Kitasatospora sp. NBC_00315: one gene and its partner. The protein of the gene in region 1 interacts with the protein of each later gene in a pairwise test. Links are inferred from orthologs where the notes say so. Each region holds a gene or a part of one and is shown on either strand. Other genes may lie near its edges.

Region 1 (11,177 bases):
CCGGGTCAATCCCCGGTACGGCCGGTGGGACGCGCAGCGGGCGGCCCTGGTGCCGGCCGGGGCCCCGGAGGGTTCCACCGCCGCTCCTTGAGGCCCGGGGGCGACCCGGTGGGGGGCGGCGGCCGGGTAGGTTCGGAACGTGACCTCGACTGTGCCCGTTCCGAAGCTGATCCTGCTCACCACCACCCACCGGGTCGCCCCCGGTCTGCTCTCCTGGCCGGCCTGGGAGGCCCTGCGCGGCGCCGACCGGGTGCTCGCGGGCGACCCGGACCACCCGCAACTGCCGGCCCTGCGGCAGGCGGGCGTCCGGGTGGAGATCGTCGAACGGGGGACGGCTCCGTCGCTCGCCCGCCTGCTGTCGGACGCCCGGGTGCCGGTCACGCTCTGGCTGGGCGGTCCCGACGGCGACCCCGGGCTGACGGACGCGCTGGCCAGGCTCGCGGTCGAGGAGGCCGGCGCCGTCCCGGAGATCGAGCTGCTGCCCGGCTCGTACGACCTGCCCGGCGCCCGGCTGCTGGACCTGGTCTCGGTGATGGACCGGCTGCGCTCGCCCGGCGGTTGCCCGTGGGACGCCGAGCAGACCCACGCGTCGCTGGTGAAGTACCTGGTGGAGGAAGCCTTCGAGCTGGTGGAGGCGATCGAGGAGGGGGATCGTGAGACCCTCCGCGAGGAGCTGGGGGACGTCCTGCTCCAGGTGTTCTTCCACTCCCGGATCGCGGAGGAGGACGCACAGGACCCGTTCTCCATCGACGACGTCGCGGGCGACATCGTCGAGAAGCTGATGTACCGCCACCCGCACGTCTTCGGTGACGTGGAGGCCGGTGGCGCGGCCGAGGTCGAGGCCAACTGGGAGCAGCTGAAGGCCGCCGAGAAGCAGCGTGAGTCGGTGCTGGACGGCGTGCCGGCCGGGCTGCCGGCCCTGGCGTACGCGGCGAAGCTGGTCTCCCGGGTGCGGCGGGCGGGGTTCACCGGCGTGCCGGACGCCCCGTACGAGCTGCCGGCCCAGCTGACCGCGGACTCCGCGGGGCGTCTGCTGCTCGCGGTGGCGCAGCGGGCGCACGACGCGGACGTGGACGTGGACGCCGCCCTCCGGGCGGCGGCGCGGGGCTACCGCCGGGACGTGCGGGCCGCGGAGGGCCTGACGGACTGACGTACCGGCCGGCAGGCATGCCGATCGGTGGACGCACGGACGCACGCACGCACGGACGGGCGCACGGACGGGCGACCGACCCGACCGGCGGTGGTTGCGACCGCCCGCCGCACGGCCGACCGGGGGAGGGGCGGGCTCAGGCCTGCTCGGCCACGGCGGCCACGGCGGTGACGGCGGGCACGGCGGGCACGGCGCCGAGGGCGGCGACGGTGGCGTACGCGGGCTCGTCCTCGGCGGCGCGGCGCTGCTGCGGGACGACCTCGCCGATCGCCTCGCCGACCAGGGCGAGCAGTTCGGCGAGCCGGCCGAGGTGGTGGGGGAGGTCGGCGAGCGGGACGATCCGCTCGCCGCCCGGGCCGGACACGCAGAAGAGGTCGATCGGGCCGAGGTGCTTCTCGGCGGTGTCGACCAGGGCGGCGACGTCGCTCGGGCGCCGGATGTCGCCGCACACCCCGACGACCGGGCAGCCCGGACGGTCGAGTTCGGCGGCGAGGTCCTCGGCGTGGTTGGGGTCCTCGTCGGCGATGAGCACCCCGGCGGCTCCGGCGGCCGTGAACCGGCGGGCCAGGTCGGCCCCCGAGCCGCCCCTCAGTACCGCGATGACCACCACTGCCCCGGTTACCCGCACGGTGCGCTCCTCCCTGTGGGCGACACCGCACGGCGCCCACCAAAGACATGTCGGAGGATCCTAGGCACGTCACGACCCTCTGCGACAGGGATTACCCATCAGGTGACCAGGCTCACGCCTTCGGCCCACCGGATACCGTCGGGACATGCCTGTTCAGCCGCACACCGACCAGCCCGAACCGCAGCGCTCCGGTGGGGCGCCCGCCCAGCCGCCCCTGTTCACGTGGGAGTTCGCCGCCGATCCGTACCCCGCTTACGCGTGGTTGCGCGAGCACGCCCCCGTGCACCGCACGACCCTCCCCAGCGGGGTGGAGGCCTGGCTGGTCACCCGGTACGCGGACGCCCGACAGGCGTTGGCCGACGGCCGGCTCTCCAAGAATCCCGCCCATCACAGCGAGCAGGCGCACCGCACGGGCCGGGTGGGCATTCCGGGGGAGCGGCAGGCGGACCTCATGACGCACCTGCTCAACATCGACCCGCCGGACCACACCCGGTTGCGCCGACTGGTCTCCAAGGCGTTCACCCCGCGCCGGGTGGCCGAGTTCGGACCGAGGGTCCAGCAGCTGACCGACCGCCTGCTCGACTCCTTCGCGGCGCGCGGATCGGCCGATCTGATCCACGAGTTCGCCTTCCCCCTCCCCATCTACGCGATCTGCGACCTGCTGGGGGTTCCTCCGGAGGACCAGGACGACTTCCGCGACTGGGCCGCGATGATGATCCGGCACGGCGGCGGCCCGCGCGGCGGGGTGGCCAGGGCGGTGAAGCGGATCCGGGCGTACCTGCTGGAGCTGATCCACCGCAAGCGGGCCGATCTCGGGGACGACCTGATCTCCGATCTGATCCGGGCGAGCGACCACGGGGAGCACCTCACCGAGAACGAGGCCGCGGCGATGTGCTTCGTCCTCCTCTTCGCGGGATTCGAGACGACGATCAACCTGATCGGCAACGGCATGTACGCGCTGTTCCGGAACCCGGGGCAGCTCGATCTGCTCCAGGGCTCCCTCGCGCGTGGCGAGCGCGGGCTGCTGGAGACCGGGATCGAGGAGCTGCTCCGCTACGACGGTCCGGTGGAGCTGGCCACCTGGCGGTTCGCCACCGAGCCGCTGGCCATCGGCGGGGTGGACATCCCGGTGGGTGATCCGGTGCTGGTGGTGCTGGCGGCGGCCGACCGCGACCCGGCCCGGTTCGCCGACGAGAACACGCTCGACCTCGCCCGCAAGGACAACCCGCACCTGGGGTTCGGTCACGGCATCCACTACTGCATCGGCGCCCCGCTGGCCCGACTGGAGGGGCAGGCCGCGCTGGCGACGCTGCTGACCCGGCTGCCCGATCTGCGCCTCGCGGCGGATCCGGCCGATCTGCGCTGGCGCGGTGGCCTGATCATGCGCGGACTGCGGGAACTGCCGATCGAATTCACGCCGGAGAAGGCGTCGGATCCGGTCGACTCGCCCTGACGGCGTGTCGGACAGAACCGGTCATGGGCGGTCAGAAGGCGTATCAATCCGTACATATGGGTGTGGTTTGTAGACGATCCAATGCTTGTCGTAATTTCCGCGTGATGTGAGCGATATGAGCTTGTGATTGATCTGAGGATCTGTCTACTCTCCCTGCAGTTCGCAGCTGCGAGCCCCGTGCGCGGAACGCCGAGTCCTGCCCGCCGCGCCTCCGGGAAACCGACCAGACCCTCGGGCAGGGGCGGGGGACCCAGGTTTTTCTGCCGTTCCCCACGGCTTGGGGTGAAGCCGCCCTAGCAGGATCGTTCCTGCGACCGGCGGCCGGGCCACCTCCCGGTCCGAACCCGACAGCTCACCTCGCAGGCGTGCGGAGAGGGACATCCTCATGCTGTTCGTTGGTAACGGTCGTCACCGTCGTCGTACCCGGACCGAGAAGGTCATCGCCGTGGCGGGCGTGGCCGGCATCGGCCTCTCGATGCCGCTCCTCACCGCCACCGGCGCCCACGCGGCCCCCGTCACCATCTGGGACAAGGTGGCCCAGTGCGAGAGCGGCGGGAACTGGAGCATCAACACCGGCAACGGGTACTACGGCGGGCTGCAGTTCAGTCAGAGCACCTGGAAGGCCTACGGCGGCGGCCAGTACGCCCCACAGGCGCACCGGGCCAGTAAGGGGCAGCAGATCTCGGTCGCGGAGAAGGTGCTCGCCGCGCAGGGGCCCGGCGCCTGGCCGGTCTGCTCGGGCAAGGCCGGCCTGCGCAAGGGCGGCCCGGCCGCCCAGGCCGACACCTCCGACTCCGTCACCGAGTCCTCCTCCGCGGAGTCCTCGGCCGACTCCCGCTCGGCCGACTCCCGCTCGGCCGCCGCGCCGCCGGGGGCGGACCGGTCGGACGACACGGCCGACCGGAACCCCGACTTCACCGGCCGTACGGGCTGGGACGCGGACGCCCGGGTCTTCTGGTACCAGGACAACGGCGACTGGTACTGGACCAGCCACCGCAGCGTCTACGACCAGTACGCGGGCGCCGCCGCGCAGGCCGCCCCGCAGGCCGCGGCCGCCACGGCCACCGCTCCCGTCACCGGCGGCCGGAGCTACACCGTGCAGAGCGGCGACACCCTCGGTTCCATCGCCGGCGGCCAGGGCGTGGCCGGCGGCTGGAGCGCGCTGTACGACGGCAACCGTCCGGTCGTCGGCGGCGACCCGGACCTCATCGTGCCGGGTCAGGTCCTGGATCTCGGGCGGGCCTGACCCCCGGTCCGGGCCCGCCCGCGCGCGGGCCCGGGCCGGGCGGGCCGCCCGAGAGGCGGGTGCGGCGGTCGTACATATCCGGTACGGCCCCCTTCGTTCTGCTCTGGGTGCATCCCGCGCGGCATCCAGGTGAACTACTGACGGGTAGCCGGGCCACACCCTGAGACGGGACCCGGGCCGACGTGGCCCAGCGAGCCCTTGCGGTTAGGCTCTGGTCGTAACGACTCCGCAATCATCCGCAGACACCACAACAGTTTGCGGGTACCTGCTTCCGCTAGGAGATGCCTCGTGCCGTCCATTGATGTCGTCGTAGCCCGTGAGATTCTCGACTCGCGTGGCAACCCCACGGTCGAGGTCGAGGTCGGTCTCGACGACGGCAGCACCGGCCGTGCCGCTGTCCCCTCGGGCGCCTCGACCGGTGCTTTCGAGGCGCTGGAGCTGCGTGACGGTGACAAGAACCGCTACTTCGGCAAGGGCGTGGAGAAGGCCGTTCTGGCCGTCATCGAGCAGATCGGCCCGGAGCTGGTCGGCTACGACGCCACCGAGCAGCGCCTGATCGACCAGGCCATGCTCGACCTGGACGCCACCCCGGACAAGTCCTCGCTCGGCGCCAACGCCATCCTGGGCGTCTCGCTGGCCGTCGCGCACGCCGCCTCCGAGGCCTCGGACCTGCCGCTGTTCCGCTACCTCGGCGGCCCGAACGCGCACGTCCTGCCCGTCCCGATGATGAACATCCTCAACGGCGGCTCGCACGCGGACTCCAACGTCGACATCCAGGAGTTCATGATCGCTCCGATCGGCGCGGAGTCCTTCTCCGAGGCCGTCCGCTGGGGCGTCGAGGTCTACCACACGCTCAAGGGCGTCCTGAAGGAGCGCGGCCTCTCCACCGGCCTCGGCGACGAGGGCGGCTTCGCCCCGAACCTGGAGAGCAACCGCGAGGCGCTCGACCTCATCGTCGAGGCCATCAAGAAGGCCGGCTACGTGCCCGGCAAGGACGTCGCGCTGGCGCTCGACGTCGCCGCCTCCGAGTTCTACAAGGACGGCGCCTACCAGTTCGAGGGCAAGGGCCTTTCCTCGGCCGAGCTCATCGACTACTACGCCGAGCTGGTCGCCGCCTACCCGCTGGTCTCCATCGAGGACCCGCTGGACGAGCAGGACTGGGACGGCTGGAAGGCCATGACCGTCAAGCTCGGTGACAAGGTCCAGCTGGTCGGCGACGACCTGTTCGTCACCAACCCGACCCGCCTCGCCCGCGGCATCGAGACCGGCACCGCCAACGCGCTGCTGGTGAAGGTCAACCAGATCGGCTCGCTCACCGAGACCCTGGACGCCGTCGAGCTGGCCCAGCGCAACGGCTACCGCTGCATGATGTCGCACCGCTCCGGTGAGACCGAGGACGTCACCATCGCGGACCTCGCCGTCGCCACCAACTGCGGCCAGATCAAGACCGGCGCCCCGGCCCGCTCCGAGCGCGTCGCCAAGTACAACCAGCTGCTGCGCATCGAGGAGATCCTCGACGACGCCGCCGAGTACGCCGGCCGCGGCGCCTTCCCGCGCTTCCGCGCGGCGGAGTAGTCGCCTCGGCGGGTACGGGGGCGACGCCCTCCAGTACCCGGCTGACACACAGCCGCTGCACCGGTGCCCCGGCTCTCACCCCGTAGGGTGGGGGCCGGGGCACCGGCGCGACCAGGAGGGGTAACGGGAGATGGCAGGCTGGAAGATTCCGGGCTTCGCGGGGCGTCCGCGCTTCACGAGCCGGGCGACCGTCCTCGTCCTGGTGCTCTGTTCGCTGGTGGCGATCCTGGCCTACCCGACCCGGCAGTTCATCTCCCAGCGCTCCGAGATCTCCGCCCAGCGCGCCAGGGCCGAACACGCCAGGCAGCAGGTCGAGGAACTCCGCCGGGAGAAGGCGCGCTGGCAGGATCCGGAGTTCGTCAAGGCGCAGGCCCGCGCCCGGCTGCACTACGCGATGCCGGGTGAGACCCCGTACATCTCGGTCGACCCGGCCGCCGGAGCCGCCAGGACACCCGCCCCGGCCGACGGCGGCACCGCCGCCGGCACCTCCGCCGCCGGCCCGGCGAAGGCCGCCGAACCCTGGTACGCGAGCATCTGGGACTCGGTCGACGCGGCCGACGCCGCGCCCGCCGCCCCGGTCGCCCAGGCCCCCGTCCCCATCCCCGTCCCCGCAAGAGACAGCGCCCCATGACCACTGAGAACACCCCCGCCGGTTCCGACGCCCCCGCCGTCGCCGACCACGACGTCGCGGCCATCGCCGCCCAGCTCGGCCGCGTCCCGCGTGGTCTGCGCGGGGTGGCGCACCGCTGCCCGTGCGGCAACCCGGACGTCGTCGAGACGGCCCCGCGGCTCGCGGACGGTACGCCGTTCCCGACCCTCTACTACCTGACCTGCCCCAAGGCCGCCTCGCTGATCGGCACCCTGGAGGCGGACGGCGTGATGAAGGAGCAGACGGCCCGGCTCGCCGAGGACCCGCAGCTCGCCGCCGCCTACCAGAAGGCGCACGAGGACTACATCGCCCGCCGGGACGCGATCGAGGTGCTGGAGGGCTTCCCCAGCGCCGGCGGCATGCCGGACCGGGTGAAGTGCCTGCACGTGCTGGTCGGCCACTCGCTGGCGGCCGGGCCCGGTGTGAACCCGCTCGGCGATGAGGCGATCGGGATGCTGGAGGACTGGTGGGCCAAGGGCCCCTGCGTCTCCGCCGCCGAGGTGGCCGAGAGCGCGGAGAAGGTCGCCGCGAAGCGGGCCGGGGCAGAGGACCACGCGGCCGTGATCGCGGCCAAGGAACGACTGGCCGCAGAGCGCGCGGCGAAGAAGCGCGCGGCCGAGGAGGAGAGCTGATGGGCACCACCCGGGTCGCCGCGATCGACTGCGGCACCAACTCGATCCGGCTCCTGGTCGCCGACCTCGACCCCGGGACCGGCGCGATCACCGACCTCGACCGACGGATGGTCATCAACCGGCTGGGCCAGGGCGTCGACCGCACCGGCCGGCTGGCGCCCGAGGCCCTGGAGCGGACCTTCGCGGCCTGCCGCGAGTACGCCGAGGTGATCACCTCCTACGGGGTGACGCCGGAGCGGATCCGCTTCGTGGCCACCAGCGCCTCGCGGGACGCCGAGAACAGCGACGAGTACACCAGCGGGGTGCGCGACATCCTGGGCGTGGCGCCCGAGGTGGTCAGCGGTGACGAGGAGGCGCGGCTGTCCTTCGTCGGCGCGACCAAGGAGCTCACCGGCGGTCAGTTCCCCACTCCGTACCTGGTGTTCGACCTGGGCGGCGGGTCGACCGAGTTCGTGCTGGGCACGGACGACGTCGAGGCCGCCCGCTCGGTCGACCTCGGCTGCGTCCGGCTGACCGAGCGGCACTTCGCGGGGGCCGAACTGCCCACGCTGGGCCAGATCTCCGCCGCCAAGGCGCACATCAGGGGCGAGCTGGACAAGGCGGCCGAGGCCGTCCCGCTGAGCGGCGCGGCCACCCTCGTGGGCCTGGCCGGCACCGTCACCACGGTGTCCGCGATCGCGCTGGAGCTGCCCGAGTACGACTCCGCCCGGATCCACCACTCGCGGATCTCGCGGGACGAGGTCGCGGAGATCGCCGGGCGGCTGCTGAGCTCCACCCACGCCGAACGGGCGGCGATCCCGGCGATGCACCCGGGCCGGGTGGACGTGATCGCCGCGGGCGCCCTGGAACTGCTGGAGATCATGACGCGGACCGGCGCCGACGAGGTGGTCGTCAGCGAGCACGACATCCTGGACGGCATCGCCTGGAGTCTCGTCTGAGAGGTCCCGACGGCGTCCCGGGAGATCCGGGCCGCCCGCCGGCCGGCTCCGGTCGGTGGCCGCCCGCCCGTCGGCCGGCCGGCTCCGGTCGGTGGCCCAGGCCCCTTTCGGGGCTTACCCTCACGGCCCCGGAGCGCCCACCGAGCGCCCGGGGCCGTGGCGCGCACAGGGTCCCGCGAGAAACTTCGTGAATTTCTTCACATGAGGATCCGGCCTTTCGCCGCCCTTTTGGCACACTCTGCGCCCTCGGGTGTCCGATATCTGGGACCGAAGGTCGTCCGGCGATCGCGCCCGTTGGTTCGCAGGTCGGCCTCGCGATCGGGCGACGGAATCGAAATCAGTGGCGGGAACCCGGGTGGCGCAAGGATCGTTGCTGCTCACGAGGGTTGTCCGAACCGGCGCACTCACAGCCGGCGGGCTCGGCCGGTGAGCGCAAGCCCCGGAGGGACCGTTCGGCGCCAGAAGTGGCCGCGTAGTGTAGCACGGGGTGTCCAGACCCCTGTGACGGGCCTCACGAGGGGCGCCTCGGACGGTGCTGGATACTTTCGGATATGAGCACCACGGAGCGTCCTCGCATCCTCATTGTCGGCGGTGGTTACGTCGGCCTGTATGCCGCGATGCGCATCCTCAAGAAGATGCGCTACGGGGAGGCGACCGTCACGGTCGTCGACCCGCGGTCGTACATGACGTACCTGCCCTTCCTCCCCGAGGCGGCCGGCGGCAACGTCGCGCCTCGCAACCTCGTCGCGCCGCTGCGCAGCGCCCTCAAGAACGCGGAGGTGCTCACCGGTCACGTGACCGGTGTGGACCACGCGCGCAAGGTCGCCACCATCGCGCCGCCGGCCGGCGGGACCTACGAGCTGCCCTTCGACTACCTCGTCGTGGCCACCGGCTCGGTCTCCCGTACCTTCCCGATCCCCGGTCTGGCCGAGCACGGCATCGGCATGAAGACGGTCGAAGAGGCGATCAGCCTCCGCAACCACGTCATGGCGCAGCTGGACAAGGCCGAGTCCACCACGGACCCGGACGTCCGTCGCAAGGCCCTCACCTTCGTGGTCATCGGCGGCGGCTTCGCCGGCGTCGAGACCATCGCCGAGGTCGAGGACATGGCGCGGGACGCGGCGAAGATCTACAAGACCGTCAGCCGCGACGACATGCGCTTCATCCTGGTGGAGGCGGCCAACCGCATCCTCCCGGAGATGGGCCCGGACCTCGGTCTGTGGACCAAGGAGAAGCTCGAAGAGCGCAACATCGAGATCTACATCGAGACCTCGATGGACTCCTGCGTCGACCGGCACGTCGTGCTGAAGAACGGCGTCGAGGCCGACGCCTCCACCATCGTGTGGACGGCGGGCGTCAAGCCCAACCCGATCCTGAACAACTTCGGCCTGCCGCTCGGCCCCCGTGGCCACGTCGACACCGCGCCGACCCTTCAGGTCCAGGGCTTCGACTACGTATGGGCCGCCGGCGACAACGCCCAGGTACCCGACCTCGCCGTCGGCGAGGGCGCCTGGTGCCCGCCGAACGCACAGCACGCCGTCCGTCAGGCGATCGTCCTCGGCGACAACGTGATCTCGGGCATGCGGGGCTTCCCGCAGGCCGAGTACAAGCACAAGAACCTCGGTGCGGTCGCCGGTCTCGGCCTGCACAAGGGCGTGGCGATCCTCTTCGGCAAGTACAAGCTGAAGGGCCGTCCGGCCTGGTGGTTCCACCGCCTGTACCACGGCAGCCGGGTCCCGACGATGAACCGCAAGGTCCGGGTCTTCACCGACTGGACGCTCGCCATGTTCCTCAAGCGGGAGACCGTCGGCCTGGCCGAGATGGAGAAGCCGTTCGAGGCCTTCCAGGAGGCCGCCGCTCCGGCTCCGCGCGCCGCCGAGAAGGTCGCCGAGGCCAAGCCCACCGAGAAGGAACTCGCCACCAGCAAGTAACGACCCGGCCCGGGTGTGGGAGCACCCGGGTATGTGTCGGAGGCCCTCCGCCCGGCAGCGTCGCCGGACCACGACCTCCGTGGTGCTCAGCCGGCCGTGCGACCGGGCGGAGTACAGCAGTCGCAGGACAGAACGAAGACGGGAAGGACCCCGCCGCCCCCTCCCTCGGGGGCCACGGCGGGGTCCTTTCCGCATCCGGGGCCGTCCCTCCGGGGCGCGCACCCGGCCCGCCCGGCCCGCCCGTGCGGGTGGTGCGCGGCGGGTGAAGCGCGGCGGGGCCCGGCGACCGTGTGGGTCGCCGGGCCCCGCCGCGCCTTCGGCCGGTCAGTCGGTCTTGATGCTCTCCAGGATGTCCAGCCTGGACGCCCGGCGGGCCGGCCAGATCGCGGCCACCAGGCCGACCAGCCCGGCGAGCACCAGGAAGAGCACGATCCTGTCGTAGGGCATCACGGTGGTCAGCCCGGCGATGCTGGACTTCAGGGTGCCGTTGACCGCCCAGGCCATGAAGCAGCCGAGCAGGACGCCGACGACGGCGCCGAACAGCGAGATCACCACGGACTCCAGACGGACCATCCGCTTGATGCCGCTGCGGTCCAGGCCGATCGCCCGCAGCATCCCGATCTCGCGCTTGCGCTCGAAGACCGACATCGCCAGCGTGTTGACGACGCCGAGGATCGCGACGACCACGGACATCCCCAGCAGGCCGTACATCATGTTCAGCGCGAAGGTGATGATCTGGCTGAAGCCGTCGCGGACGTCCTGCTTGGTCTTCACCTCGATCACCGGGTTGGCGCCGGTGGCGTCCTTGAGGGACTGCTTCAACGAGCCGCTCGCCCCGTCCGCGCCCTTCACCAGGACGTCGGTGATGTAGGCGTCGGACTCGTGCCGGGTGATCTCGCTGTTGGCCAGGATCACCGGGCTGAGCATCTCGTTCTTCTCGAAGACGCCGCCGACCGTGTAGCTGCCCCTGCTGTC
Region 2 (11,245 bases), 3.4 Mb from region 1 along the record:
GCGGGACGCCCCTGCTGCCGGCCCGCTGGGACCACCACTCCGGCGGTACGTGGTCGAGCGAGCCGAGCGGGGGCACGTACGCGTGGGTGCCCTCCAGCTCGGCGGTCAGCCCGAAGTCGGCCAGCCGGACGGTGTCGTCGGCCATCAGCAGGATGTTGGCGCCCTTGAGGTCGCCGTGCACCCAGCCCCGCCGGTGCATGTGGGCCAGCCCCGCGCACACCTCGCCGAGGATCCGCTCGGCGCCGGGAAGCGGCCGGCCGGGCGTCGCGGCGGACAGCGCGTCCCGCAGGCTGCGGTCGGCGCGCTCCATCACCAGCGCCACGGCGCCGTCGAGCCGGGGGTCCTCCGGAGTCCGCAGTGTGGCGGTGGCGAAGGTCCGGATGAGATGGGGGTGATCGGCCTCCCGGCTGAACCGGACCTCCCTGGCGGCGAGTTCGGCCATCGTCGCGCGTTGCCCAGGACTCAGCAGGTCGGGTCGGAGCAGCTTCACCGCGACCGGTGCGCCGTCGGCCACCCGCTCGGCGGCATAGACGCTGCTCCACCCGCCCGAGCCGATCAGGCCGGTGATCCGTACCCCCGCGAGGACGCTGCCTGCCGGGATGTCCAGCGGAGTCCGCCCTCGGTCGTTCACGTGGGTTCGGCGCCTTTCGGGGTCGGGTCGGGTCGGATCGTGGGCCGGTCGGATCGTGGGCCGGTCGGTCGGGGGTCGGTCGAGGTCCGGGGGTTGCCGGCCGGGTCGCGCTCAGACGCTCCGGCGGCTCGGCAGCAGGGCCAGGTGCTCCTCCCTGACCAGGTCGAACCGCAGGGCGAGGGCCACGAGTTCCTCGCGCTTCCCGCCGGCCGTCCGGACCGCACCCGCCGTCCGGGCCGCGTCGGCCGTCCGGGTCGTACCGGCAGGGGCGCGGCGCTCGTCCTCGCGCAGCCGGAGTTTGCTGCCCGCGAGGTAGTCGATGTGGTAGTTGACGGCGGATCTGCTCAGGTCGCCGCAGCCCGGCAGACCGCGCAGGCGCTCGACCACCTCGGTCGCCCCGGGGACGGCGGCGGCGGCCGACCGCAGTCGCGGTTCGCAGAGCGCCAGCAGGACCAGGAAGTACTTGGAGGTCGGGTCCAGGGCGAACGGGCTCACCGTGTGCTCGCCGGTGCACGGGCCCACCGCCTCGTCCAGGTAGGCGTGTTGGGGAGCGAAGACCTTGAACTCGGTGGCGCCGCCGACCGAGGGCAGTACCACCCGGGAGAACTCGAACGGCACGGGTGCGCCGAGCCGCCCGGGCGCGACCTTGAGATGCTCACCGGCGCCTTCGAGATTCTCGACCACATAGGTGGTGCCGGAGCTGAAGTTGGACAGCCGCCAGTAGTCCTCGGCGGCGGTGAGCTCGCCCGCGCGCCGCGAGACCGCCTGGTCGTCGAGCGCGATGGCGACCGGCCGTCCGGGTGAGCCCCGCCCGAACTCGGCGCTCTCGCCGGGGCCCATCCGCAGCAGCCGGGGCGGGTCGGTCCGGCCGGTGGCCCGGAGCCCCGGGAGGTCGGGCAGTTGCACGATGACCGTGTCCAAGGAGCGTCCTTCCCCGGCGTACGGCCGACGTTCCGTCAGCGTCCGGTGGCCGGTGGCCGGTGGGTCGGACGTGACGGCCGACGGCTCGGCCACGGCCGGGGGTGCCGACCGTGTGACGTACACGCAGCATCGTACGCGCTCCGGAGTGCCCCGGTCACGGGCGGTCATGGTGGTGGCGGGTCAGGGTGCCGGAGTGGGCGCCGGAGTGGGCGCCGTGCTGCCCGCGGTCTTCGGCCCACTGCCCGTCAGGAGTTCGGCGCTCGCGGGCGCCGATCCGGCCGGAGCGCGGCCCGGTACGGCCGTGGCGGAGATTCGTGCTGGACAAACCGGTCGGAGCGGCGGAGGGTGGTGGACCATGGAGTTCACCCACCTCGGCCGTACCGGCCTGACCGTCTCCCGTCTCTGCCTGGGCACCATGAACTTCGGCCCGCACACCGAAGAGGCCGACGCCCACGAGATCATGGACACCGCCCACGAGCAGGGCATCAACTTCTTCGACACGGCCAACGTCTACGGCTGGGGCGAGAACAGGGGCCGCACCGAAGAGATCATCGGCAGCTGGTTCGCCAAGGGCGGCGGCCGCCGTGAGAAGACCGTCCTGGCCACCAAGCTCTACGGCGACATGGGGGACTGGCCCAACGAGGGCAAGCTCTCCGCCCTCAACATCCGCCGCGCGGTGGAGGCCAGCCTGCGCCGCCTGCAGACCGACCACATCGACCTCTACCAGATGCACCACGTCGACCGGGCGACTCCCTGGGAGGAGATCTGGCAGGCGATGGAGGTGCTGGTCGCCCAGGGCAAGATCGTCTACGTCGGCTCCAGCAACTTCGCCGGCTGGCACATCGCCCAGGCGCAGGAGAGCGCGAAGGCCCGCAACTTCCTCGGTCTCTCCAGCGAGCAGTCGATCTACAACCTGCTGGAGCGCTCCGTCGAGCTGGAGGTCGTCCCGGCCGCCCAGCACTACGGCCTCGGCCTCATCCCGTGGTCCCCGCTGCACGGCGGGCTGCTCGGCGGAGTTCTGCGCAAGGAGCGCGAGGGCGTCCGGCGCAGCCAGGGCCGCTCGGCCGAGACGGTGGAGGCCAAGCGCGACCAGATCCAGGCGTACGAGGACCTCGCCGCCGAGATCGGGCACGAGCCCGGCGACGTCGCCCTGGCCTGGCTGCTCTCCCGCCCGGCCGTCACCGCGCCGATCGTCGGCCCGCGCACGCTCGACCAGCTGCACGCGGCCGTGCGCGCGCTGGACGTGAGCCTGGACCAGAAGACGCTGGACCGCCTCGACGAGATCTTCCCGGGCCACCGCACGGCGCCGGAGGACTACGCCTGGTAGCACACCGGCGGCGCGCGGCACGCGCCGTACCGGCCCGGACACCCCGCCGGTACGGGCGGCGCCGCGCGCCGCCGTCGTCCGTCCCCGGAGGCCGCCGTCCCGGGGACGGACGACGACGGTCCTGCCGCTGTGCCCCGCGGCCCCGCGGGCCCGCTTCGACGCGAAGGCGGCGCGGGCCTGTGGCAGGGTCGGTCCATGACGACCACCGCGGAGCTCATCCACCAGGTGCCCTACTACTCCCAGTGGGAGTCCCCCGGACTGGTCCGGGAGATCATCGGGGGGCAGCTGAGCGCCGCCGACGATCCGTTGTGGGGACAGTCCGGGGCGACGACACCGGAGGAGTACGAGTACTGGTCCTGGCGGCTGTGCGGGGTGGCCTGCCTGCGGATGGCACTGGACTACTGGTGGGGCCTGGCACCGCCGCCCATCACTCTTGCGGGTGAATGCCTGGACGCCGGTGCGTACGTGCGCAAGGGCGAGCTGCTGGAGGGGCTGATCCACGCCCCGTTCGCCGCGTACGTGAGCGGGCGGTGGGGGCTGGCCGCGCGCTCGCGGCCGGAGCTGCCGGCCGCCGAGATACCGGGCCACCTGGCGGCCGGCGAGCTGGTGATGCTGTCGGTGCACCCGGCCGTCCGGATGCTCGGGGCCGCCGAGCCGCCGCGCCGTGGCGGCCATCTGGTGCTGGCGGTCGGCGACGCGGCCGGTGATCTGGTGATCCACAACCCGTCCGGCTTCGCCGGGGAGTCGCAGGAGTTCGCCCGGGTGCCCTGGCCGGATCTGTCGCGGTTCTACGCGGGGCGCGGCATCGTGCTCGGGCCGCACGGCTCGGGCTGAGCGGGCTGACGGGTTCGGGCCGCCCTGGGGTGGGCCACCCTGGGGTGGGCGCCGGAGTGGCGCGTCGGTCCGGAGTCGGCCCGCGCGGCGCCGACGCTGCGCGGCCCGAACCCGGGGCCGACTCCGGGCCGACTCCGGGACGACGACGCTCAGCCGGCCATGGCCGGGAGCCCGATCGGGTTGATCGGCGGCAACGCGGTGCGACAGATCGCCGAGATGGGCCGGAGGTCCTCGACGAGCCGGTCCAGCTCGGCGCGGCGGCAGCCCTCCCAGACCCGGGCCGCGGCGAGGTCGGTGGCCGCCTCCAGGCTCTGGTGCCGGATCCGGCCGCACTCCGTGATCGTCCCCCGGCCGGTAAGCCAGCCGCGCTCGACCAGCCGTTCGGTGGCGGCGTCCCACTCCTCGTCGGTCCAGCCGCGGTACGGCTGCATCGAATCCCGGCGGACGTCCAGCGAACATCGCACCACCAGTGCCTCGCACCCGTCCAGGCCCGCGCCGACCAGCGCCGCGACGTGCCCGTCACCCCGGTGCTCGCGCATCACGGTGGTGGCCTGCCAGAGCCGGCCGAGGACACCCTCGGGCCGGGGCAGCGCGGCGTTGGCGGCGGCCAGCACCCGGCCCGCGCAGTCCAGTTCGGCGGCGGCCCGCTCCAGGCGGTCGGTCACCCGCTCGATCTGCTCGGGCTTGACGTGCTCCAGCAGCCGCTCCAGCGCGGCCGCCGCGCCGGTGGTCCGGGCGGCGAGGGCGGCCTCCGGGGTGGCCCGGCTCCAGACGTCCGGCAGCGCCCGCTCGACCATGCTGGGCGCGAAGCTGAAGAACGCGGCGGTGACCGGTGGGGCGTCCACCGCGCCGAGCGGTGCGGCGCGGCCCGCGAAGTAGCCGCGCCAACTGCCGCGTAATCCGGCCGCCTCGTACGCGGCCCTCCCCTCGGGGGAGAAGTAGGTGACGGCGTGCACCGGCTCGAAGAGCCACCACAACGCACGGGCGGGATGGACCAGATCGGCCATCGGAAGACCTTCCTCGGAGGGACGGGGACGGATCACGGCGGCGGTCACGATAGCGCGCCTGCCCTGTGATGCGGGTCACGAGCGCGTATCACTGTTCATCCCTGCCCGCCGCGCCGGGGGATGATGTGGCCGGAGGTGCCCGCTCCCGGCACCCGTGTCCAGCTGTGAAGGCATCGGAAATGGCGCAGATCAACCCCAGCATCCTGTCGGCCGACTTCGCGCGCCTGGCCGAGGAGGCCGAGGCCGTCCGGGGCGCGGACTGGCTGCACGTCGATGTGATGGACAACCACTTCGTCCCGAACCTGACGCTGGGCGTCCCGGTCGTCGAGTCCCTCGCGCGCGCCACCGACACCCCGCTCGACCTCCACCTGATGATCGAGGACCCGGACCGCTGGGCGCCGCAGTACGTCGAGGCCGGCGCCGGCTCCGTCACCTTCCACGTCGAGGCCGCGGCCGCGCCCGTCCGGCTGGCCCGCGAGATCCGCGCCAAGGGCGCCCGGGCGTCGATGGCCCTCAAGCCCGGCACCCCGATCGAGCCCTACGAGGACCTGCTCCCCGAGCTCGACATGCTGCTGATCATGACGGTCGAGCCCGGCTTCGGCGGGCAGGCCTTCCTCGACATCATGCTGCCCAAGATCCGCCGGACCAGGGAGCTGATCGCCAAGTACGACCTCGACCTCTGGCTCCAGGTCGACGGCGGCGTCTCGGCCGCCACCATCGAGCGCTGCGCCGAGGCCGGCGCGGACGTCTTCGTGGCCGGCTCGGCCGTGTACGGCGCGGCCGACCCGGCGGAGGCGATCCGCGCGCTGCGCGCCCAGGCCGAGGCCGCCACCGCCACTGCCTCCTGGGCCTGCGCGCACTGACGGCCCGTCCGGCGCCCGTCCGCCCCTGCCGTGGCCACCGCCCGGCCGCGCGCCTGCCCGCTGTCGCCCGACGGTGACGGGCCCGGCACCGTCCGCGCACCCGCCCGCCCCTACAGTGGGGGCTCGCCGTCGAAGGGGGAGACGCAGTGGGTCACGGGACAGGTGCCGGTGCACCGTCGGGCCGGGTGGGACGCCGAACGCTGCTGCGCGCCGCCGTCGGGCTGGGCACCCTGACGGCGGCCGGCGCCGGTGCCGGCGTGGCGATGGCCGAGGACGTGCTGCCGGGGGGTGTCCGGCTGCGCCGGGTGCTCGGTCTGACCGGCCCGGACGGCACCGTCCCGAACGTCACGCCCGGTCCGCTGAACAGCTCCGACGCCCCTTCGGCCGCCCGCGGCACCACCGTGCGGATGATCACGATGCTCCCGCCCGGCGCCGCCCGCCCGGGCGACCTGCCGGTCTGCCTCGCGCTGCACGGGCGCGGCGGCAACGCGCAGAGCATGGTGGACGCCGGGCTGCCGCAGTTCCTGGCGGCGGCCGTGGCGGCGGGAGTCGCGCCGTTCGCGCTGGTCGCGGTGGACGGTGGGGACGCCTCGTACTGGCACCGCACCGGGGCCGACGATCCCCAGCGGATGCTGCTGGGCGAGCTGCCCGGCCGACTGGCCCAGCAGGGCCTGCGCGCCCCGGCGGGTGTGCTCGGCATCTCGATGGGAGGCTCCGGCGCGCTGCGCTACGCCCGGGGCCGCGGTTCGGGCTTCGGCCCGGTCGCGCTCCTCAGCCCCGCCCTCTTCCGTACCTGGGCGGACGCCCGGACGGTCGGCAGTTTCAGCACCGAGGCCGACTGGCGCGAGCACGAGCCGCTGCTGCACCTGGACCAGCCGCACGGCAGCCCGCTCGGCGTCTGGTGCGGCACCGAGGACCCGTTCTGCGGCGCGGCCCGGACGCTGGCCCCGGGTGCGGCGCAGGCGCACTTCCCGCGCGGCGAGCACACCCAGGGCTTCTGGGCCCGGGTCCTGCCGCAGGTGACCGCCTTCATGGGCAGCGCGCTGGCGGATCTGCCCGCCTGAGCCGGGGGCGCCGGGAGCGGCTGCTTCCCGATCCGGGCCCGCCGGGCGGATGATCGTACCGACCCCCGGCGCGGCCGGCCCCGATCAGTACGGTGGACGACATGAGCAATCTCGACCTCAGCCCCTCCCCGACCCGCTGCGGCGGCGAGGCGGACCAGGGGCCCGTCAAGGAACTGCTGACCGGGCGCCGGGTCAAGCTGGGAGAGAGCACCGAGGTACGCCGGCTGCTGCCCGGCCTCGGGCGGCGGATGGTCGGCGCCTGGTGCTTCGTCGACCACTACGGCCCCGACGACATCGCGGACGAGCCCGGTATGCAGGTACCGCCGCACCCGCACATGGGCCTGCAGACCGTCAGCTGGCTGCACGAGGGCGAGGTGCTGCACCGGGACAGCCTCGGCAGCCTGCAGACCGTACGGCCCTACGAGCTCGGGCTGATGACCTCCGGCCGGGCGATCTCCCACTCGGAGGAGTCCCCCCGCGAGCACGCCCGGCTGTTGCACGGCGCCCAGCTCTGGGTCGCCCTGCCGGACGGCCACCGGCACACCGCGCCCGCCTTCGAGCACCACGCCGCCCTCCCGCTCGTCACGGCGCCCGGCCTGCGCGGCACCGTCATCATGGGCACCCTCGACGGCGCCACCTCGCCCGGCACCGCGTACACCCCACTGGTGGGCGCCGACCTGGCGCTGACCGAGGGCGCCGAACTGCGCCTGCCGCTGGAGCGGGAGTTCGAGTACGCGGTGCTGGCGATGAGCGGCAGCGTGGACGTGGACGGCGTCCGGGTCGAGCCCGGCTCACTGCTCTACCTGGGCTGCGGCCGCAGCGAACTGCCCCTGCTGGCCCGGACGGACAGCGCGGTCCTGCTGCTCGGCGGAGAGCCGTTCGAGGAGGAGATCGTGATGTGGTGGAACTTCATCGGCCGCTCCGGCGCGGAGATCGCCCAGGCCCGGGAGGAGTGGGAGCAGGGCCTGCGGTTCGGTGAGGTGCGCGGCTACGACGGTGCCCGGTTGCGCGCGCCCCACGTCCCCGCCGTGCCGCTGAAGCCGCGCGGGCGGGCGCGCTGAACCGGTCCGACGTCTCCGGGGGTGGCCCCGCGCCTCCTGTGGTCGGCGGTGTTCCGGGAGTGGCCCCGCTGGCGGCGGAGCTTTCGTGGCGCGACCATTCAGGTGGAGGTTGCCATGGCGAGGGACACACCGGAACCGCCGATCGGGCCGGTGCCGCCCGGAGCGGCTGACGGTGCTCAGCCGGAGCCGGAGCCGGACCCGGCGCCGGCTCCGAACGAACGCAGGACTCCGCTCCACCTCACACTCCCCGGGTGCTGGGGTGCCGTCGTCGTGGGGTGCCTCTCCTTCACGCCTTCGTTGCTGCCGCGCGGCGGGATCGTCCAGGGCCTCATCGTCGGCATCACCGCCGCCATCGGCTACGGGCTGGGGGTGCTCCTCGCCTGCGTCTGGCGTGCTTTCGCCGATCGCGCCCCCCGGATTCCGCGGCGTCGGGCCTGGGCCGTCTTCCTCGTCTGCGCCTTCGTCCTGTTCGCCGCCTTCTTCGCACTCGGGCAGTACTGGCAGAACGAGATCCGCAACCTGATGGGGGTGAAGGACTACAACATCCTCTTCGCCGTCCTCTCGCCCCTCGTCGCCGCGCTGGTCTTCTGCCTCCTCCTCCTGCTCGCGCGGGGGATCCGCGGCCTCTACCGGTGGGCCGCGAGTCTGCTCCGGCGCTGGATCGGGCCCCGCGCCACCCACGCGGTCGCCTGGATCCTGGCTGCCGGTGTCACCTATCTGATCGTCACCGGGCTGCTGCTCGACGGTCTCGTCGGCGTCGCCAACGAGACGTTCTCGCTGCGCGACACCACGACCACCGAGGGGGTGCAGCAGCCCGGATCCGCGCTGCGTTCGGGCGGACCGGACTCCCTCGTGCCCTGGGACTCGCTGGGCCGGCAGGGGCGCAACTTCACCGGGACGGGCCCTTCGGAGCGCGACATCGCGCAGTTCTCCCACCGGCCGGCCATGGAACCGATCAGGACGTACGCCGGGCTGGGCTCGGCCTCCGACACGGAGTCCCGCGCCGCTCTGGCGGTTCAGGACCTCACCCGTGCGGGCGGTTTCCAGCGCAAGAACCTGCTCGTGGTGACCACGACCGGCAGCGGCTGGGTCGACCCGGCCTCGATCGACACGTTCGAGTACCTCAGCGGCGGCGACTCGGCGGCCGTGGCGCTCCAGTACTCCTACCTGCCGTCCTGGATCTCCTACCTGGTCGACCAGACGAAGGCCCGCGAGGCGGGCCGCGACCTCTTCGACGCCGTCTACGACGTCTGGTCGAAGCTGCCCGCCGGTGAACGACCCCGGCTGTTCGTCGCGGGGGAGAGCCTGGGCTCGTTCGGCGGGGAGGCCGCCTTCAGCGGAGAGTACGACCTGCGCAACCGCACGGCGGGCACGCTGTTCGCCGGGCCGCCCAATTTCAACACCCTGTTCCGGGAGTTCAGCGACCGCCGTGACGCCGGCAGCCCGGAGGTCCAACCCGTCTACAAGGACGGGCGGACCGTACGCTTCTCGAATGATCCGGTCACGGGCATCGTGCCGACGGGTCAGCCCTGGGAGGGCAGCCGGGTCCTCTACCTCATGCACCCGTCCGATCCGATCGTCTGGTGGAGCCCGCGCCTCGTCTTCAGCGAGCCGGACTGGATCGGCCAGGCACCCGGCAGGGACGTGCTGGAGGGCATGGTCTGGATGCCGTTCGTGACCTTCTGGCAGGTCACCGCCGACCTTCCGTTCTCCACCGGCGTTCCGGCCGGCCACGGCCACAAGTACGCGGCCGAGTACGTCGACGGATGGAACGCCGTCATGCAGCCCTCCGGGGTCTCCGGTGAGGACCTGAGCAGTCTCAGGAGCATCATCGGGGCCGAGAAGTGACGGTCGGCCCACCGCGGAGGTGACGGGCGGCCCACCGCGTGAACGCGTGCCGACGGCGTCCCGTCCCGGCGCGGGTGAAGGCCGCGGGGCCGCGGGGGTTTGCGGCGCCTCGACGCGGCCAGACGAGGGAAGATCATTCGCCGAGTGCAGGAGGAAACCGATGCTGTCGATCCTGGTTCTGGTGAGCGCCCCGCTGCTGCTCGCCGCCATCCTGCTGGTCGGTCGTACTCCCGCGCAGCGCTGGACCGCCCGGCCGCAGACTCCGTCCGGCGGTGCCGGCGCCCGTCGGCGACTGATCGCCCGCCACGAGCGCGGCGGCCGGTAGCCCCTCGCACCGCCCTGGCCCCGGCCGTGGCGGACCCCGGCGCCTCGCGCCGGGGCAGCCGTTCAGCTCGCGGTGAGCGTGGCGACCACCCATGCGTCGATCGCGCTCTCACAGTCCTCGACGCCGGCGGGAACGATGTCGGTGGTCCGGCCGAGAAACCGGGTCAGCGGGCCGGTGTCGACACCCACCAGCGCGGGCCCGTCCGTCCCGTGCAGGGTGATGAGGACGCGGTCGTTTCCGGGATCGGGATCGGGTTCGACGCGGACGTCGCCGTGGCCCGAGGGCCGGTCCAGGCCCTCGGCGAGGAGATCGCGGGAGAACACCCAGGTGCTGCTGCGGGGGCCGGGATCGAACTCCACGTGCACGGCGAACGGATCGTCCGCCGTGTACGACCACGTCGACCAGAAGGCCACGTACCCCCGTTCACCGGGCAGGAGGACGGCAACCTCGAACAGGAACACTGCGGAGCGGGAGGACACATGATCTCCAGTCGGGCACGCACGGTGGTGCCGCGCGTGTATCCCGCTTTCGTCCGGGCAAACGGGTACGAGGGGCGGGGCAGGTCGCAATCACCCCTTCGGTCGAGCGGGCGGCCCCGCGGCCGACCGGCCGGGCCCCCTACCGGGGCCAGTCCGGTGCCGGGTCGTCGGCGAGAAGGGGCCGCAGGGCGCCCAGCACGGCACCGACGCAGACGTCCCGCAGTTCGGTGCGGGTGCAGGTCTCGTTGGTCAGCCAGTCCACGCAGAGCACCTGGACGAACACGAGCCAGCTCCTCAGCACCCCCGACACGGCGTCCCGGGCGCTCTCGTCGGCGAGCGGAAGCACGTTGAGGAGGCGTTCGCGGAGCGCGTCGAGCTCGTCGGCGATCACGGTCTGGACCACGCGGTCGCCGGCGAGGACGCGGTTGGCCGCGAGCACGGTGTTGCGGTTGGCGGCGAAGTACTCGATGTGGGCGTCCAGGCCCTCGACGAGCTGTTCGACGAGGGTGTCGGCGGGGTCGAAGCGGGTGCGGGCCAGCAACCTGTCGGCCACTTGCTGGTAGACGGCGGCGAAGAGGTCGCGCTTGTTCGCGAAGTGGCGGTAGAGCAGGGCGCGGGAGACGCCCGCGTGGTGGGCGACGTCCTCCATCAGCACGTCGTCGTACGGGTGCGCGGCGAAGAGCCGGGCGCCGACGCCGAGGAGCTGAGCCCGGCGTTCGTCGGGGCTGAGTCGTTGGCGGGGAGGCACGGACCCAGCTTACTTGACGCGTGTCTACTGGCCGGGCGTACTCTGGTAGACACGTGTCAACCAGGGGTGAGGGGTGGGTCATGGCGGCCAGGTTTCTCAGAGGTCTCGCGTGGGCGATGGGCATCGCCTGCTTGGCG

Evidence for each region.
Region 2: the proteins of eno (region 1) and rpe interact in binary tests that used the Escherichia coli proteins (3 or more experiments, as listed by UniProt). The link is inferred for Kitasatospora sp. NBC_00315 from one-to-one orthologs.

What each region holds. Positions count from the first base shown.
Region 1 is NZ_CP108025.1:3,432,828-3,444,004, reverse strand. What follows is about bases 4,079-6,908. They hold eno (phosphopyruvate hydratase), read left to right. Parts: upstream 4,079-4,765; coding sequence 4,766-6,052; downstream 6,053-6,908. Other genes in these bases: OG823_RS13780 (DUF501 domain-containing protein), read left to right, coding at 6,680-6,908; OG823_RS13785 (septum formation initiator family protein), read left to right, coding at 6,183-6,683; OG823_RS13795 (transglycosylase family protein), read left to right, coding at 4,079-4,477. Also shown: OG823_RS13815 (hypothetical protein), read left to right, coding at 1-91; OG823_RS13810 (MazG family protein), read left to right, coding at 140-1,150; OG823_RS13805 (SDR family NAD(P)-dependent oxidoreductase), read right to left, coding at 1,287-1,778; OG823_RS13800 (cytochrome P450), read left to right, coding at 1,924-3,231; more of OG823_RS13795, read left to right, coding at 3,617-4,078; more of OG823_RS13780, read left to right, coding at 6,909-7,333; OG823_RS13775 (exopolyphosphatase), read left to right, coding at 7,333-8,271; OG823_RS13770 (NAD(P)/FAD-dependent oxidoreductase), read left to right, coding at 8,823-10,202; OG823_RS13765 (ABC transporter permease), read right to left, coding at 10,527-11,177. UniProt on the Escherichia coli protein: Catalyzes the reversible conversion of 2-phosphoglycerate (2-PG) into phosphoenolpyruvate (PEP). It is essential for the degradation of carbohydrates via glycolysis.
Region 2 is NZ_CP108025.1:6,875,382-6,886,626, forward strand. What follows is about bases 3,844-6,741. They hold rpe (ribulose-phosphate 3-epimerase), read left to right. Parts: upstream 3,844-4,899; coding sequence 4,900-5,583; downstream 5,584-6,741. Other genes in these bases: OG823_RS28885 (hypothetical protein), read right to left, coding at 3,863-4,720; OG823_RS28895 (alpha/beta hydrolase), read left to right, coding at 5,769-6,647. Also shown: OG823_RS28865 (serine/threonine-protein kinase), read right to left, coding at 1-631; OG823_RS28870 (serine/threonine protein kinase), read right to left, coding at 743-1,552; OG823_RS28875 (aldo/keto reductase), read left to right, coding at 1,908-2,879; OG823_RS28880 (C39 family peptidase), read left to right, coding at 3,075-3,713; OG823_RS28900 (pirin family protein), read left to right, coding at 6,749-7,708; OG823_RS28905 (alpha/beta hydrolase), read left to right, coding at 7,979-9,556; OG823_RS28910 (hypothetical protein), read left to right, coding at 9,717-9,881; OG823_RS28915 (SsgA family sporulation/cell division regulator), read right to left, coding at 9,944-10,360; OG823_RS28920 (TetR/AcrR family transcriptional regulator), read right to left, coding at 10,500-11,108; OG823_RS28925 (DUF4345 domain-containing protein), read left to right, coding at 11,189-11,245. UniProt on the Escherichia coli protein: Catalyzes the reversible epimerization of D-ribulose 5-phosphate to D-xylulose 5-phosphate.